DNA from 2 places in the Ruegeria sp. YTSA144 genome. Region 2 is predicted to be linked to the other one. Evidence: riboswitches for the same ligand, from Rfam matches in the RefSeq annotation. Region 2 holds a riboswitch; the other holds the start of a gene.
The links. Region 2 has a riboswitch for cobalamin ahead of AC2FF8_RS19405 (hypothetical protein). Riboswitches for the same ligand answer to the same signal wherever they lie in the genome.

Region 1 (7,643 bases), on a different contig from region 2:
TTCGGACATCGCCCGCGTCGAGTTGCGCAGGCGGACGGGCTCTTTTGCCTATTCATTCTATACCGGCCCCGACCCGATCAACATCTTCAACATTTGGGAACATATCTCGAACCTGGAAGATGCCGATGATCTGGATCGCGCCACGCGCAACATCAACCGGAGCCTTCACACGACGATTTCAGGCTCGGATTTCGACGATCTGGTCGGCGCGCCGATGATCAGCGAGTTCGAAGCGCGCATGAACGAAGACGCACAGACCATCGTTGACGACAACACATTCCAGGCATTGCCTGCAACCCTGCCCTATTCCGTACAGGAAGTGCCGGACGTGCTGTCGCGTCGTGATCTGCGGCGGATCGAAGAAATGTATCAGCATATCGTGGCCGACACCGTTCGCTATTCTCGCGTGATCTGGGCCAGTATGACGGATGAAGAACGGGCCATCCTGCTGGAACGTTTCACGATTGGCGTGCCGGATGGCGGGTTGGATGACGCCTCAAGCGAAATATCGCTGCTCAGCACGGTCCAGAACAAGGTGCTGGGGTTCTATGGCAACGCGATGATCATGCCCTTCTCAATCCCGCCCGATCTGGCCGACAGAATGGAGATGCGAACCGGCGACATTCAGGACAGTCTGCTGGCCTTCCATCGGGAAGACTTCCGGCCACCGCGCCGCACGATCTCGCTGCCGACCCGGGGGCTGTTGGGCGAGGCCGTTCTGGGCCGCTGCAATTCCTGCGAGATGATCGACCATCGCCGCTTCTGGAACTGGCAGGACAGCCCGACGCCACCCCCGGTTGGTGACACGCCGGTCCTGCCCGCGGACAGTGATGCAATCTTTGGCACCCGTGCGCCATCGGACCTGCCGACCAATCAACCTTCGAACACGCTTACCATCGCAGGGGGCGACATCGGCACGGGCCAGGCCGTGCCCACTTCGCAACTGGCCGAGATCCTCAAGGCCGCGCCTGATCTTGCACGGGCGGGAACCGATCTGACGGGACTGAAAGAGTTGCAGGCGCAACTGGCCCTTGAAACGCAATCGGTCGCCGCCGGTCGGGACAAGGCCATAGACACGGCGACGGATCTGACCAAAGAGCTTGTCGGCAAGGCCACTGAACTGGCGGGCAAAGGGCAAGAGATCGCCGCGGCCCGCAAAGAGGAAGAAGCCAAAAAGCAAGCTGCCGAAAAGAAAAAGTCAGCTGCCGACAATGCCGCAAAGATCAAGGGGTTTGAGGATATCGCCAAGAACGCCTCGGGAGTTTCTGCGCTGATCGGCGGGCAACCGGATGGCAACCGGGCGGCCTTCACGCAAAACCTGTTCAAGGATTTTCCCGGCGGTGCTGCCGCTCTGGCCAATCCCTCCAACACGTTGCTTCTGGCCAAGCTTTTCGGGGCCTTTACCAAAGCCAATACGGATGCGGATGACGGCAGCGCAACCAAAGACGGCAGCCAATCCGTTCTGGATTTCCTCAATGGCCTGAGCGCCCCTGCGGAGGACGACGATGAGTGACACCAGCACGAATGCAACCGCCGAACCCGGTATCGATGAAAGCCTTGCCGAGGCCATCATCAATATTCTCGAAACCACCAATTCTCCGGCGATACAGCGCGCCCGAGAGGTGATTGCCCACAGGCTTGCCATCGCAGGCGACATTGCCCCATCCCGCATCCCTGCGCCGCGCAATATCACCGAGATCGGCGGCTACATAAATCTGCTGAGCGAGTATGGAGAGGCCGAACAGCGCGCGCGCATGATCGCAGCCGCTCTGGGCATAGCGGGGCCGCAGATTTCGCTGCCACAGCCCGGTGCCGTTCCACCGCTGTCCTTTGTCACCCGTGATGGCGCCCGACCTGCGGGGCCGCAACAACCCAGCTTCCCGTTGACCTATACGATCCGCAGCGACTTTGTTCCGGCCTTTGACAATGCGGTGCAGGAAATCACGATCCGTGGTGGCGCGGTTCCGATTTTGACACCTGTCAGAACCCTGCCTGCTGCGGGGTCTGCTCCCGCAACAGACGGCTCTGCGCAGCTGGCTCTGATCGGCCGAACACTCAGCCTGGCGCCAACTGCGGCTTTGCACGCCGTGGCAACCGATCCCCTGTCGCTCAGCCGCCCGACTGCTGGTGGCGGTTTCGAGGTATTAGTTCGGGTCATCGACGCCGCCGCTCCGATCGCCGGAACCATCGCGGCGGCGGACTGGACCAGTTGGGAATGCGATGCCGCTGCCTGTACCGAGGTCGACAGCAATGATGCGCGCTTTGCGCTCACGCCGCTGCTGAACGCCGCCGGGTGGCACCAGCCCGCTGATCCCGGCAATCCGACCAGCCTGTCAAATCCCGGAACCTGGGCTGAATGGCGCAATATCACCGGGCTTGTGCCGGGCGTCACGCGGTTTGCGGATGAGCTGCAACTGCTTTATTCCGCTGAAATGCTCATCACCTCACCGGTCTTCAATCAACTGGACAATGTCTGGACAGGAAACGAGTTCGCCGCGCCATAGCGCAGCTGCCTGAAATGCGGGAAAGTGATTTGGCAGAGCACCCTTCATGAGGTTCAATGCATTCAGGAGGTCAGCCATGCAAAACCCGGAACGTTTCGAGAAATTCTATTTCGCCAAAGTCGGCATGGGCGAAGCCTGTGGCTGTGCCGAGCGGATAATCGACGTGTTCGAATTCAACCGCAAAGGCGGTGCGCAATCCAGGCAACCTGTGAAACAGGACAGGCGCAGACGCGGGTCTTTTCGGGCATGGGCGGTCAGATATGGACTGATGAGCCGTAAGCGCACATAGCCAAGGCCTGACGACGCACTGGGCTTGCTGTCGGATTCATGGCCAGGCTCAGGCGGTGTGATTGCATTTCTGAAACCACCATGTCCGGTTATCGCGGGAACAGTTCAGACCGGCACCAGCTTCCCGTCGCGAAGATCCAGTTCATCGGGTGCCAGTTCCAAGCGGAACGCCGGCGAATGACTGACAAGCAGAATCGCCTGTGGCAACGCGCGCAGGATTTCCAGCAGGCGCGCTTCGTTTTTCGTATCCAGCGCATTCGTCGGTTCGTCCAGCAACAGCACTTCGGGATCCATCGCCAGAACCGTCGCCAGTGTCACCAGCCGTTTTTCACCGCCTGACAACTTGTGTGTGATGCGGTTCTTCAGGTGTATCAGGTCCAGATCGCCCAGAACTTTGTCGACAATGGCAAGCGCTTCGTCACGGGTCTTGCCCAGATTGAGCGGCCCAAAGGCGATGTCTTCGGCGACGGTCGGGCAGAACAGCTGATCGTCCGCATCCTGAAATACAAGCCCCACCCGGCGGCGCACTTCGTGGAAATCGGCCTCTTCCACGCGTTTCTGACCAAAAACGGTGACGGTGCCAGAACTCGGGCGCTGCAACCCAAGCGTGATGCGCAGGAGCGTCGATTTTCCCGCACCGTTCGGACCAGTCAGAGACAGGCGCTGCCCGGCATTCAGGCTCAGGCTGGCCCCGTCCAGAACGGGTGGCTGGCCGGGGTAGGAAAAACAGATGTCTTCTAGCGCGATCAGTGTCATGCGAATTCCAGAATGATCAGACCCAGGCAGAGACCGCTGAAACCAGCCGCAAACACAATGTCCGCGCGGGTCAGGGCAAATTCCTGAAGCAACGGCATACGCCCGGAAAACCCCCGGCACTTCATCGCGGCCAGGATGCGTTCCGATCTTTCGATCGCGCGCACAAGCATCATGCCCACAAGGTAGCCAAAGCTGCGATATGTGTGCCAGTTTGTTGCTGGCCGAAAACCGCGCACCTTCATGGCGGCGCGCAAGCGCAGATACTCTTCCCGCAACACCTCGATATACCGGATCGTGAACATCAGCAGGTAAACCAGCTTTTCCGGGCACCGCAGACGATGCAAGGCGTGACCCAGAGTGACTGGCTCCATCGTGCCGACCAAAACCATCAGGGACAGGATCACGGCATTGGCGGTCAAAGCAATCTCGACCGCTTTCCAGAAACCCTGCCAGCTTGCGGGGAATCCCCAAAGCGTGAACATCGGGGCTCCGGGCATCGAAAAGGGCAGCAGGACCAGCATGAACAGGATGAACCCATCCATCATGGCCATTCGCTTCAACGTCTTTCGCCACGGCAGACGGGAAACTATCAGAAGCGAAAGCGACACTGTCAGCGCCACGCAAAGCGCGCCGAGGGATGACAGCGCCACGGTCACGACAGCAAAAGCAACCGCCATGACGATACGCATCCGGGGATCCAGCTGGCTGATCAGACCGTCCGGCCCGTCACCGGCTTCGGCCAGTGTTTTTTCTTGGTGCCCCAGAACGTGTGCCATCAGGACGCCAGCTTGCGGCGGGCCGCCATGTAAAAGCCCAGACCGAACAGACCAACGATGTACCCGATCCCGCCAAGGATGGTTTGCAGGTCATTCTGTTCGCGATAGGCCGCAATCTCGCGCCTGAGCGGGCGCAATTCATCACGCACGGCTTTGGCGATAACCTGCTGTTCTTCGACGCTGAGAGAAGCCGCCGAACCGCTGGCCGGTGTCAAAGCAGCCGAAGACGAGTCTCCGGTTTCTGCCACGGCAACACCCAGAACCCGCGCGACATCTTCGGCAGACATCGTGACTTCGGCCACATGCCCGGCGCCAAGGTCAGCAAAGAAGGTGTGCGCCACGGCCGAGGTCGGCGTGTAGACAAAGAAACCGTCCGCATCCGTGACCGATCGACCCAGCTCGGCCCCGTCCGGGCCGGTGACAATGACCTCGGTCCCGCTTGCCATATCACCGTTGGAAAAGCCGATCTCGCCCTCGATCACGTCTCCCGACTCGAAAACGCCGGCTATGACCTTGTGCGCCAGGGCAGGCACGGGCGCACAGCACACAGCCAGTATGACAACCAGATGCTTCATGTGGTTGCTCCTCTGAAAAACAGTTCGGGCTTGACCTTGCGCGCCAACAAGACGGCGAACCCGGTCATAATCGCCTCGATGGCCATGACTGGAATATGGGCGAAGAAAACAAGCTTGGCAGCGGGCAGGAACTCATCCCCCGACAGCGCCAGGGAAATCGCGACCATGCCGGTTGTCGCCGCAATTGCAAATGCGCCGCCGACACCGCCCCAAATCGCACCATGCAAAGGTGTCCCGCGCGCGATCAGACGACCGAACAGCATTCCGGCCACCACCGCGGGCAGGGCGATATTGACGGTGTTGATCCCCAGCACCGTCAACCCGCCAAAGCCGAAGAAGACCGCCTGTAGCAAAAGCCCGACGAACAAAGCCGGGAATGCGGCCCAACCAAGCAGCAGCCCGGCCATACCGTTGAGGATCAAATGGACCGACGACGGACCAATGGGTACGTGGATCAACGATGCTACGAAGAAACTGGCTGACAGCACACCGGCAGTGGGGATGCGATCAAGATCCAGAGACCTGAGACCCATGGCGATCCCACCCGCGGCCGCTATGGCGCCGCCAACAACAACCGGGTTGGAAAGGGCTCCGTCGACGATGTGCATTCGGGGTTACTCCAGATCCCAGGCGCGAATCCAGATCACCGCATCCTGGCTGAGTTCTTTGCCCTCATGTTCGGTTGCCGGACCGGATCCAAGTGCTGCGAAACCCCAGTAGCCGGCTTTTGGAACGCCGAACGAAAAATACCCGTTGTCGTCAGATATGGCGACCACCGCACCACCCGGCATAGGGGACACTTTCGGTGCAGAAGCGGCCGCGCTGTCCATGTCGGGTTCGGCGGCCATGTATTCGATCTCGATCTCGGCCCCCGCAACCGGCTGACCATCAGCCAGCACACGGCCCGTGAAGGTTGAACCCGCGATGATGTTGGTCGGCTTGTTCAGCGGGACAATCTCGGTCGGCAGACCCACGGGATTCATCCAGTCGGTCGGTAATTCGTTGCGGTTCAGGAAGGCTTTGGTGAGCTGTTGGATATAGATGTCTTCGGATTCCTCATAGTAAGGCTGAGGAACCGTCACCAGCACATAGTCACCCGACCGTTTGACCGGGACACTGCCTTTGAACGCCGCGCCCTCGTTTTGCCCGCCGGTGAACCGGATAGGTTCCAGCGTATCCAGCAAATCGGTCTTTTCACCGTTGTGGATCACATAGAATTCCTGCGGCTTTTCCAGATCCATGACATGGCCGTTTTCGAACGGATGCCAGAAAATCAGCTTGACCGGCACATCACCCGGTTTCTCGATCATGGTGTCGGTGGTGTATTCCAAAAGGAAATGCGCATTTGCCATGGCAGGAAGTGCCATCACGGCAGCGGCTGCACTGAGCAGCGTTTTCATGAACAGTCGTCCTTGTCCCGTCGCGCCAATCCCGGCGCGAAATTCGTTTTGACCACAGGACATTCGACGCCAAATTACCCTTTCAGGCATCCTGGTCCGACGCACATCCCGTCGCCGATTAGGAGTGCCCGTTAGAGGGCACATGTCCGGCAGGTATCCTGACTTGCGGGTCAAAGCGTTGGACTGGCCTTCCCGGGCAAACCCCAGTGGCGTTTCAGCCCTGCTCGCCGCTTACAGTTGCGGGTGCAGTTGCGGAATTGGGCCTGAGCCCGCACCGCATTCCCTATTGATTCCAGAGCAAGCCCCGGAACCGGACATGCCGAGCGGCTTGCCAGACAACTCAGCCCTCGGTCAACGAAAATGTGCCGTGGCCGTCGAAAAAATGCTGAATTCGGCAATTTTGGGCGGGTAAATCGACTTCGTGAAAAATCCAAGGCAGCAGGATGATTTCATGCCTAAGCTTCTGAAAGATACCTTTCCGACAATGGCAGGCTTGCCGCGCCCAGTGAGCGTGCTTCCGGGCCCACGGTCCCTTCCAGCACCACGGGGCGCTCAAGACCGGTCAGGTTCAGCTTGGACAGTTTGTCTTCGACCATTTCAACCAAACGCGCCTTGATTTCCTGCGGCATCCAGCCGTCAATCTTCACGCATTCGAAATCTATCAGGCTACAGGATGAGACAATCGCATGGGCAATCCCGCTCGCCGTCTGTTTCAACCAGTTTTCCAGTTGAACATTTGGCACATCCCAACGTTCGGTCGTTTCCCATAAAGACAGCGAGGTCGCCCCTGCTGTCGTGATCGCACGCTCGAGCACATAAAGGCTGGCCACGTCGATAAGCGGCCTGACACCGCCCGTACCATCCGGCACAGGCAGGGGGCCGATCGCCCCCGAGTTTCCACGCCCCGAAAAGATCGCGCCATTGAGAACCACACCGCCGCCAATGAAAAACCCGATATAGAAGTACAGAAAATCCCTTGGTCCATCGGCCGGACCGAATACCAGTTCCGCACCACAAGCCGCCGTTGCGTCATTTTGCAGAAAAACCGGCATATCGAGGCGACCAGCCAGGTCAGCCTTCAGGTCTGATACGCGCCACGGGTCCATTTCTTCCTGAGGAACCTGAAGGGCCTGGGCCCAGTCCCACAGGTAGAACGGCATGGCAATTCCAAGACCCGCAATCCTGCCTTTGGCCTCGGGCGACATGGATGACATCATTTTGCCCAGACTCTGCGTGGAAAACTCCAAAGTGGCTTTCGGCGTTGGATAGTCATAGGTTCGCCGCTTGCGTTGCCGCACGTTTCCCACAAAGTCAGTCAAAACCAGCTCGGTACTGCGGCGCCCG
Region 2 (7,643 bases):
CCGTTGAAGATGGATGGGTCGATATCCAGACCTTTGAGTTCACCCTTGGCTGTCGCCGTTGCCTTGACAAGGCCTGCACCGGATTCGCCGACAACCATCATGTTGTTCAGCTCTTCCTGCATCTCGGTCATCTTGGTTTGCAGGTCCTGCGCGGATTTCATCATCTTGGCCATGTCGCCCAGACCGCCAAGCCCGCCGAGTCCTTTCAGCATAGTATTCTCCTGTGTCTCCGTTTGCGCTCTAGATACGGGCAGCAGCCACATGGCACAAGGGTTCTCCCGCCGGTGGGTGGCTCAACCGTTACGGCCGGCATGTTGACCGGCGCAGGCGCCAGCAGGAACCTACCGCCCATCTGCGACGCCAGATTTGCCAGCAGGCCCGACAAGCGCAGATCGTCCTTGGCGCGCATTTGGTCTGCAACCGAGAGTGATTGAATGGGGCACAGAAACTCGGGGCGGGGTTCGAATGGCCAGGGAGCACCCGGATCAGAGTTGTCACGGGTCACCTTCCGCTGGCCGATGTCGCAACAAACGATCTGAGACATGCAGGCAGAGGGGATATGCGCACAAGTCCCTGCCTCGCATCAAGGGTGGATGTGTTCGATTGAAACCGGGGGGAAGGGCGGCGCGGGGTCAATCTTCCTCGAACGGGTCCCACTCGTCTTCAACCTCGGGAAGCGCTTCGGTCTCGACCTTGGCGGCGCGTTGTTCCGGCGTTTCGATATTGGTGATTCTCGCCTTGGGGAATTGCGCCAGCACAGCCTGAACCAAAGGGTGTTGTTCAGCCTCGGACTTCAGTGCCAGCTCGGCTTCGTCCCGTATTTCTGCAATTGTGGGGGCTTCTCCGTCCGAGACGATCGAGACAGCCCACCGGTTTCCTGTCCAGCGTTGCAAGGCAGAGCCCAGCCGTGGAGCCAGATCCGCCGGTGCCTGGGCGGCGGGTGTGAATTCGATTCGCCCGGGTTGATAGGAGACGAGGCGCACGCCGTTTTCCACCTCGACCAGCAGCTTCACGTCGCGATTGGTCCGGATCAGTTCGACCACGTGGTCGAAGGTCGGGTACCGCGCGAGGGCCGTTTGGGTATCCTGCGCCAAGGCTGCAACCGGCGCACCACCGGCACCGCGAGAGGGCGATGCGAAGGCAGGCGGATGGGCCGCGCCAGCCGGCGCCGGACCGGCGTCCGGTCGGGAAATCGAAACGCCGCCATTGGGCCCGCCCGGCGGCAGTGGCGGGGTATCCTGCAATCGCTTGATCAGTTCTTCGGGACTGGGCAAATCAGCCACATGAGTCAGGCGGATAACGGCCATTTCAGCGGCCATCATGGCGTTGGGGGCAGCCGAGACTTCCTCGAGCGCCTTCAGCAGCATTTGCCACATCCGGGTCAGGACCCGCATCGGCAGAGCCTCGGCCATCTGTTGGCCCCGGGTCCGTTCGTCCGGAGAAACCGTCGGGTCCTGCGCCGCGTCAGGCGTGATCTTCACGACGGACACCCAATGCGTGATCTCGGCCAGATCGCGCAGCACCGCCAGCGGGTCCGCGCCTTCGGCGTATTGGCCGCTCAACTCGGTAAGTGCACCGGCGGCATCGCCGCGCAGGATCATATCCATAAGGTCCAGAACCCGGCCACGGTCTGCCAGTCCAAGCATTGCACGGACCTGATCGGCGGTCGTCTCGCCAGCCCCGTGCGAAATCGCCTGATCCAGCAACGAGGTCGCATCCCGGGCCGATCCTTCCGCTGCTCGGGTGATCAGCGCCAGCGCGTCTTCGGCGATCTGGGCGTTTTCCGATTCGGCGATCTTGCGCAGCAGGCCAATCATGTCTTCGGGCTCGATCCGGCGCAGGTCGAAGCGCTGGCAGCGGGACAGCACAGTGACAGGCACTTTGCGGATTTCAGTGGTCGCGAAGATGAACTTCACATGCGCGGGCGGTTCTTCCAACGTCTTGAGCAGCGCGTTGAAGGCGCTGGTCGAGAGCATGTGGACCTCGTCGATGATATAAATCTTGTAACGCGCGCTGGCGGCGCGATAGCGCACGCTGTCGATGATCTCGCGGATATCGTTGACGCCTGTGCGGCTGGCGGCGTCCATCTCCATCACGTCGACATGGCGGCCTTCCATGATGGCGACACAATGTTCGCACTGACCGCAGGGTTCGGTTGTGGGGCCGCCGGTTCCGTCCGGACCGATGCAATTCATGCCCTTAGCGATGATCCTCGCGGTCGTGGTTTTGCCGGTGCCACGAATGCCAGTCATGATGAAGGCCTGCGCGATCCGATCGGCCGCGAACGCGTTTTTCAGGGTGCGCACCATGGCATCCTGACCCACCAGATCGGCAAAGGTTTCCGGGCGATATTTGCGGGCGAGAACCTGATAGGCGGGGCTGGAGCTGTCTGTCATGTCTTCTCGTTGGGATTCGGGGCTTGGGCACAGCGTAGTGGCCACCGTTGCCCGCGTCCACAGCGTGGTGTGATGATTTTTGTTTTAGAAACGAGTCGCTTTCGCACTAAACTGCGTTAGCAGATTTAATGACTCATTTTTGTAAAGAGTTCTTTGGGGAGGACACGTTTCATGTCGCAGTTGGTGATCTACGCCCTGCAAGTCGGTGGCGGAACGCTTGCACTGACCTCGATGCCCGGACGTGGCGGGGATTATTTCAGCGATCTGGATATGATCGCAGGCTGGCAGCCGGGGCTTGTTGTATCGATGACAACGGATGTCGAGATGCTTCAGGATGGGGCGAAGGATTTCGGCAGCGACATTCAAAGCCGCGCCAGCAGATGGGTTCACCTGCCGATCGAAGATTTCGGAGCGCCGACACAAGCGATTGATGACGCGTGGCCGTCCGTCAGCGCCGCAGCCCGACACGCGCTGTCAGGAGGAGGTCGCGTTTTGGTGCATTGCCGTGGGGGCTGTGGCAGGTCAGGTATGGTTGTTCTGCGGCTGATGATTGAATGCGGCGAACGCGCGGACACAGCGCTGGAACGATTGCGGGCGGTGCGCCCCTGCGCCGTCGAAACGGATGCGCAACTGGCCTGGGCCTCGCAGCGTGCGCAGGCACAGGTCAGTCTGGACTCAGATTGAAATCTGCGCGGGCGCGCAAACAGGTTTTCGCGGCCGGATCGTGGAAACTTCGATCATCGCGCAGGGTGGGGTTTGCACGACGCCGGATGGCATCGCACTGACCGTGTTTCCGAAGACCAATTCGGCATAGAGGTTCAGGGGCTCAATTGCTGCTTCGGGCTGCGTGCCGCAAAAGACACGAAGGCTGTCTGATTGCGCCCTGAAAACTGCGTGACATCCGTCGGTGCAATGTGACAGCTCGCTGCTGCCCTCAATCTCGAAATCATCACTTGTGGCCGAGGTCGCCTGGGTCATGGCTTCGGATATCGAGCGCGCCAGCCGCGCCAAAGCGGGGCAGGTTTTGCCCGTCCGCTGACATACTGTTGCACTGAATTCATGCGTTTTTGTCTTCCAGATCATCCTGCGCCCTCCGCGCGTGGTGGACAGGATATTTGGGACAGGTGGGACAGCGTGATGCCGTCAGGACCTGCCCGGACACCCCGTCCGAGTTTCGGTTTCGTTTCCGATGGCAGGTCTCCTGACTTGCGGGTCATCGCTTTGCCGACCTTCCCAGCCTTTCGGGCCAGTGGTGTTTTGGCATCGCTTACCGCTTACAGTTGCGGGGGCAGTCGCGGATTTGGTTGTTGCCTGCATGACCAGACATTACCGCACCGTGTTCCCTTTTCATCCCGACCCCTTGTGGAGGCCGGAAACCATCACACAACCGCTAGCGTTTGAGTACGCATCGAGTCAAGCCGATCTTTTGGCCGGACGCTTGGTCATGCTGGATACGATGTAGGTTCATGCATAATGTCGAGGGTGTCGAGGTTCGGAAACCGGATTTACCAAGCGAAAAGCCAGAGATCATGTTGGATACAGAGCAAACGGTATTGACCGAGGAGTTTCGCTTTCCTTCCGGGCAGAAAACACTGTCCGCCCGATTGTATAGCCCGCTGACTTCGCCCGAAATCGTCGTTGTGCTGAACAGTGCAACGGGTGTGCCGCGTGATTATTACCGTCATTTCGCACGATGGCTTGCCGCTGAGAAGGGTATGGCCTGCCTGACCTATGACTATCGGGATTATGGGCATTCCTTGACCGGCCGCCTGAAAGATTCGCGTGCGACCATGGCGGATTGGGCCTTGATCGACATGCCCGCGGCACGGGCGGAAATGCGTCGGCGATACCCGAATGCGAAACACTGGACCATCGGCCATTCCGTCGGCGCGATGTTGGGGCCTGTGCAACCGGATATCGATCTGATTGACCGGATGATCTGTGTGTGTTCGGGGCTTGTGACCCTAAGCGACCATCCGTGGCCCTATCGGGGTTTGGCGGGGTTGTTCTGGTACGGCCATGCTCCGCTTTTGGCCCGAGCCCTTGGCTACCTTCCCGGAAAGGCGATCGGGTTTGGCTCGGACCTGCCGGCATCGGTCTATTGGCAGTGGCGCAAATGGTGTACCGCGCCTTTGAATTATGTGCCTGAAATCGGGCATGAGTTACCTGCGGCGCAGTGGAAGGATTCTGGAACGCCCGTGGATTTGTTCACCTTCGAGGACGACCAGATGGTGCCGCCGGAAGCGGTTTGGCGGCTTGCGGAACTATACGGCCCCGATGCCAACCGTCACCTGCTGAGCCCCGCCGATTTCGGGTTGCCTGAGGTTGGACATATCGGAGCATTTGCCCGGCGCAACGCAGCGGTTTGGCCGCGACTGATCGCCTGACCAGACGCGGCGCAGGACGGGCCGGGCACCGTCCTGCCATCACCGGTTGCGAAGCTTCTTTTCCTTCATGACGCCACGGACCATCTTGCCGAACGCTTTGTCCCGCGCCCGGGACTGCGCGACAGTTTCTGAGTTGCGCTGATCTTCGCGCCGAAGCTTGCGCCACCGGTCCAATCGAGCCGGGTCAAGCGTGCCGTGGCTGATCGCCTTTTGCACGGCACATCCGGGCTCGGAGCTGTGCTGGCAATCCGAAAAACGGCAGTCCCGGCTCAACGCGGCAAGGTCCGAGAAAACGTCGTCGATCCCGTCCTGAGCGTCCATCAGGCGCAACGCGCGCATACCGGGTGTATCGATCAACCAGCCGCCGTTGCGCATCCGGTGCAGTGCCCGAGCGGTCGTCGTGTGCCGGCCCCGCGCGTCATCCTCGCGAATGTCCGAGGTGGCGAGAACCTGACCGGTCATGGTATTGGCAAGCGTCGTCTTGCCAACGCCCGACGAGCCAACCAGCGCTCCGGTCTGGCTTTTGGGGCACCAGGACAGAACCTTTTCAACCTCTGCCGGGTCCAGCGCGTTGATCGCCAGAACCGTCAGGAACGGGTCCAATGATTGTACCTGTCCCGTGAAACTTTCAGGGTCCGCCGATTTGTCGGCCTTCGTCAGAACGACGACCGGGTAACACCCGGCCTGATGCGCAAGCGCCAGATATCGTTCCAGCCGGGGCAGATTGAAATCGGCATTGCAGGAACTGACGATGATCAGCACATCGACATTGGCTGCGATCAGTTGCGTCGCGGCACCTGTTCCGGCGGCGCGCCGGTGCAGCAGGCTGCGCCGGTCGAGCAAATGGCGCACGCGTTTGTCGTCGTCGGTGAGAACCCAGTCGCCAACGGCATAGGTGCCGGTTGATTGATCGAGGGTCAGCAACGGGACTTCACCATCCGGGTTCAGCCCGATCAGGCGGTCCCGATGAACGGAAGTGATGCGAAAAGGTGTGCAGGAAGGATAAGCCGCGTGTTGCGCAGCAAAGTGAGAGGACCATCCCAGGTCCGAAAGTGTAAGAAACATTGGCCTGCCTGTCGTCAGATACAGCACTCCCGACGGATGGCAATCGCTCATCCCCGGGTCATGTGTTCAGGCAGTCAGTTGATACCGTGAGGTCAGAACCGTGCTGCCCGAAGGATCTTTGCTACAATCATAAAGCCCTCCTGCGGCCAAGGTTCATTAAGGTTCATAAAGTGAGAGGTTGGACATCGACCCAAGCGGGGCTCGTTGTGGCTGCTTCCTTCCGGACCTGACCAGGTTGGCGAGGCGCTCGCCCGCGCCAACCTCTCGATTCTGGATATAGGGAAGGCTTCGGCAAAAGACAACCCGTCAGAGCGTCAGGCGAATGCGCGCAAAACCCTGTTCGTCAGGTTCCAGAATCTTGGGGGCGAACCTGTTCAATTCGTCGACATATTTCAAAGCACCGGGCCCTGTCCGAAGAATGGTCTTCATCCCCGATTTCGGCATCAGCGAGAACGGATAAGGTTGCCGGGCCAATGGGTCGGGTGGCAGGCGGTGCGTCATGTAATCCCGCAAAATGTCCCGGATATCCAGCGGGGGAAGATCTATGGCAGGGGTCGATGACACATGCGGGAAATGTCCGCCTCCGCTTGCGCGATAATTATCGAGCGCAACGACAAATGTCTGATCCGGCCGCACGGCTTGGCCCGCGCAAGTCAGATGATGCACTCGCCTGTGGCCGGGATGGATCATTTGCCCCCCGACATCGTAACGCGCCGGTTGCGACGGGTCGATCTGATAGGACAGGCCAAAGATGACATCGAAATTGTATCCCGCCCGATCCCGGTCGAACAGTTCTGCCTCGGCATCGGGGAATTGTTGGTTGAATGCACTGGCTGACATCTCCAACCATTCCAGCAGCTGCGCGCCCGTGATCTGAACCGCGCGCAACTCGTTGGGAAAGACATGCAGGTCCGCCACGTGACGCAGACAGATTTCACCGGGCGGCACGTCCGTGTAGTGTCTGGGGCCAGAGCGTCCGCCGCATTTGGCTGGTGACGCGGCTGACAACAGCGGCAGCTCTGCAAGCGGGGTGCCGTGTAAAAAAGGGCGCAACGCGGCTGCTTGTGCGGCGGCAACAAGCGTCAATCCACGATCCGGCGCACAGAAGCTGAAATAGCTGTGCAATGTCTCCGAGACGTGCGCAACGGGCGCTGCCATGTCCTGACGGGTCTGCTGATGTGCGTGTTCAACCAGATTCGCGATTGCCAAATCTTCGCCAATCGCGGTGCCGTCCACCGAAACCGGGCGCAATTCGGCGTGGCTGTCAACAACACGCAGCCCCGACTGGGGCTGTAGGGTAACGGCCAGATCGATTACTCCAAGATATGCGCCTGCCGAGCCGGGCATGACAACCGGCGTTCCATGCACCAGCCCTTTCACGTAATCCACATTCGGGGTTTGCGCGCCGGTGCGTGCGGGAAGGGTCAGGTGAGTGTGCCCGGCGACCACAGCGTCGATGCCCTCGATCGCGGCCAGGGGAATAACGGCATTTTCAGTGTCGGTCGCTGTGTCCGGGTGTCCAAGCCCGGAATGGGCGAGCGCCACGATCAGATCGCACCCCTTTACGCGCAAAAGACGCGTCAGGGACCGGGCCGCGACAACGATGTCGTCCGCCGCTACGGTTTCGTTCAGATTGTGTTCTTCCCAACGTGTTGTTTGCGGTGGCAGAACCGAAAACACGCCGACGCGAATGGGTACATCCTTGTTTCCCACCGACACGATACGGTCGAGGATCGCAAAACGCTGCCATGATTGTCGTTCTCCGGACCGATGAAGATTGCCGCACAGAACCGGG

Region 1: it holds a riboswitch for cobalamin, as region 2 does, so the genes downstream of both, AC2FF8_RS20015 (DUF4198 domain-containing protein) here and AC2FF8_RS19405 (hypothetical protein) in region 2, are expected to answer to the same signal.

The regions. Positions count from the first base shown of each region.
Region 1 covers NZ_JBXWNA010000017.1:8,588-16,230, forward strand. Annotated here, with positions in the region: gene AC2FF8_RS19980 (hypothetical protein) at 1-1,513, shown strand, start outside; gene AC2FF8_RS19985 (hypothetical protein) at 1,506-2,504, shown strand; gene AC2FF8_RS19990 (hypothetical protein) at 2,581-2,793, shown strand; gene AC2FF8_RS19995 (energy-coupling factor ABC transporter ATP-binding protein) at 2,898-3,548, opposite strand; gene cbiQ (cobalt ECF transporter T component CbiQ) at 3,545-4,324, opposite strand; gene AC2FF8_RS20005 (NikL family nickel/cobalt ECF transporter subunit) at 4,324-4,899, opposite strand; gene cbiM (cobalt transporter CbiM) at 4,896-5,507, opposite strand; gene AC2FF8_RS20015 (DUF4198 domain-containing protein) at 5,514-6,299, opposite strand; cobalamin riboswitch at 6,431-6,629, opposite strand; gene AC2FF8_RS20020 (ROK family transcriptional regulator) at 6,755-7,643, opposite strand, start outside.
Region 2 covers NZ_JBXWNA010000014.1:46,593-54,235, reverse strand. Annotated here, with positions in the region: gene AC2FF8_RS19420 (YbaB/EbfC family nucleoid-associated protein) at 1-212, opposite strand, end outside; gene AC2FF8_RS19415 (DNA polymerase III subunit gamma/tau) at 633-2,396, opposite strand; gene AC2FF8_RS19410 (protein-tyrosine phosphatase family protein) at 2,568-3,080, shown strand; gene AC2FF8_RS19405 (hypothetical protein) at 3,072-3,479, opposite strand; cobalamin riboswitch at 3,571-3,792, opposite strand; gene AC2FF8_RS19400 (alpha/beta hydrolase family protein) at 3,863-4,783, shown strand; gene rsgA (ribosome small subunit-dependent GTPase A) at 4,823-5,848, opposite strand; RNA gene ffs (signal recognition particle sRNA small type) at 6,017-6,115, opposite strand; gene AC2FF8_RS19385 (bifunctional 2',3'-cyclic-nucleotide 2'-phosphodiesterase/3'-nucleotidase) at 6,155-7,643, opposite strand, start outside.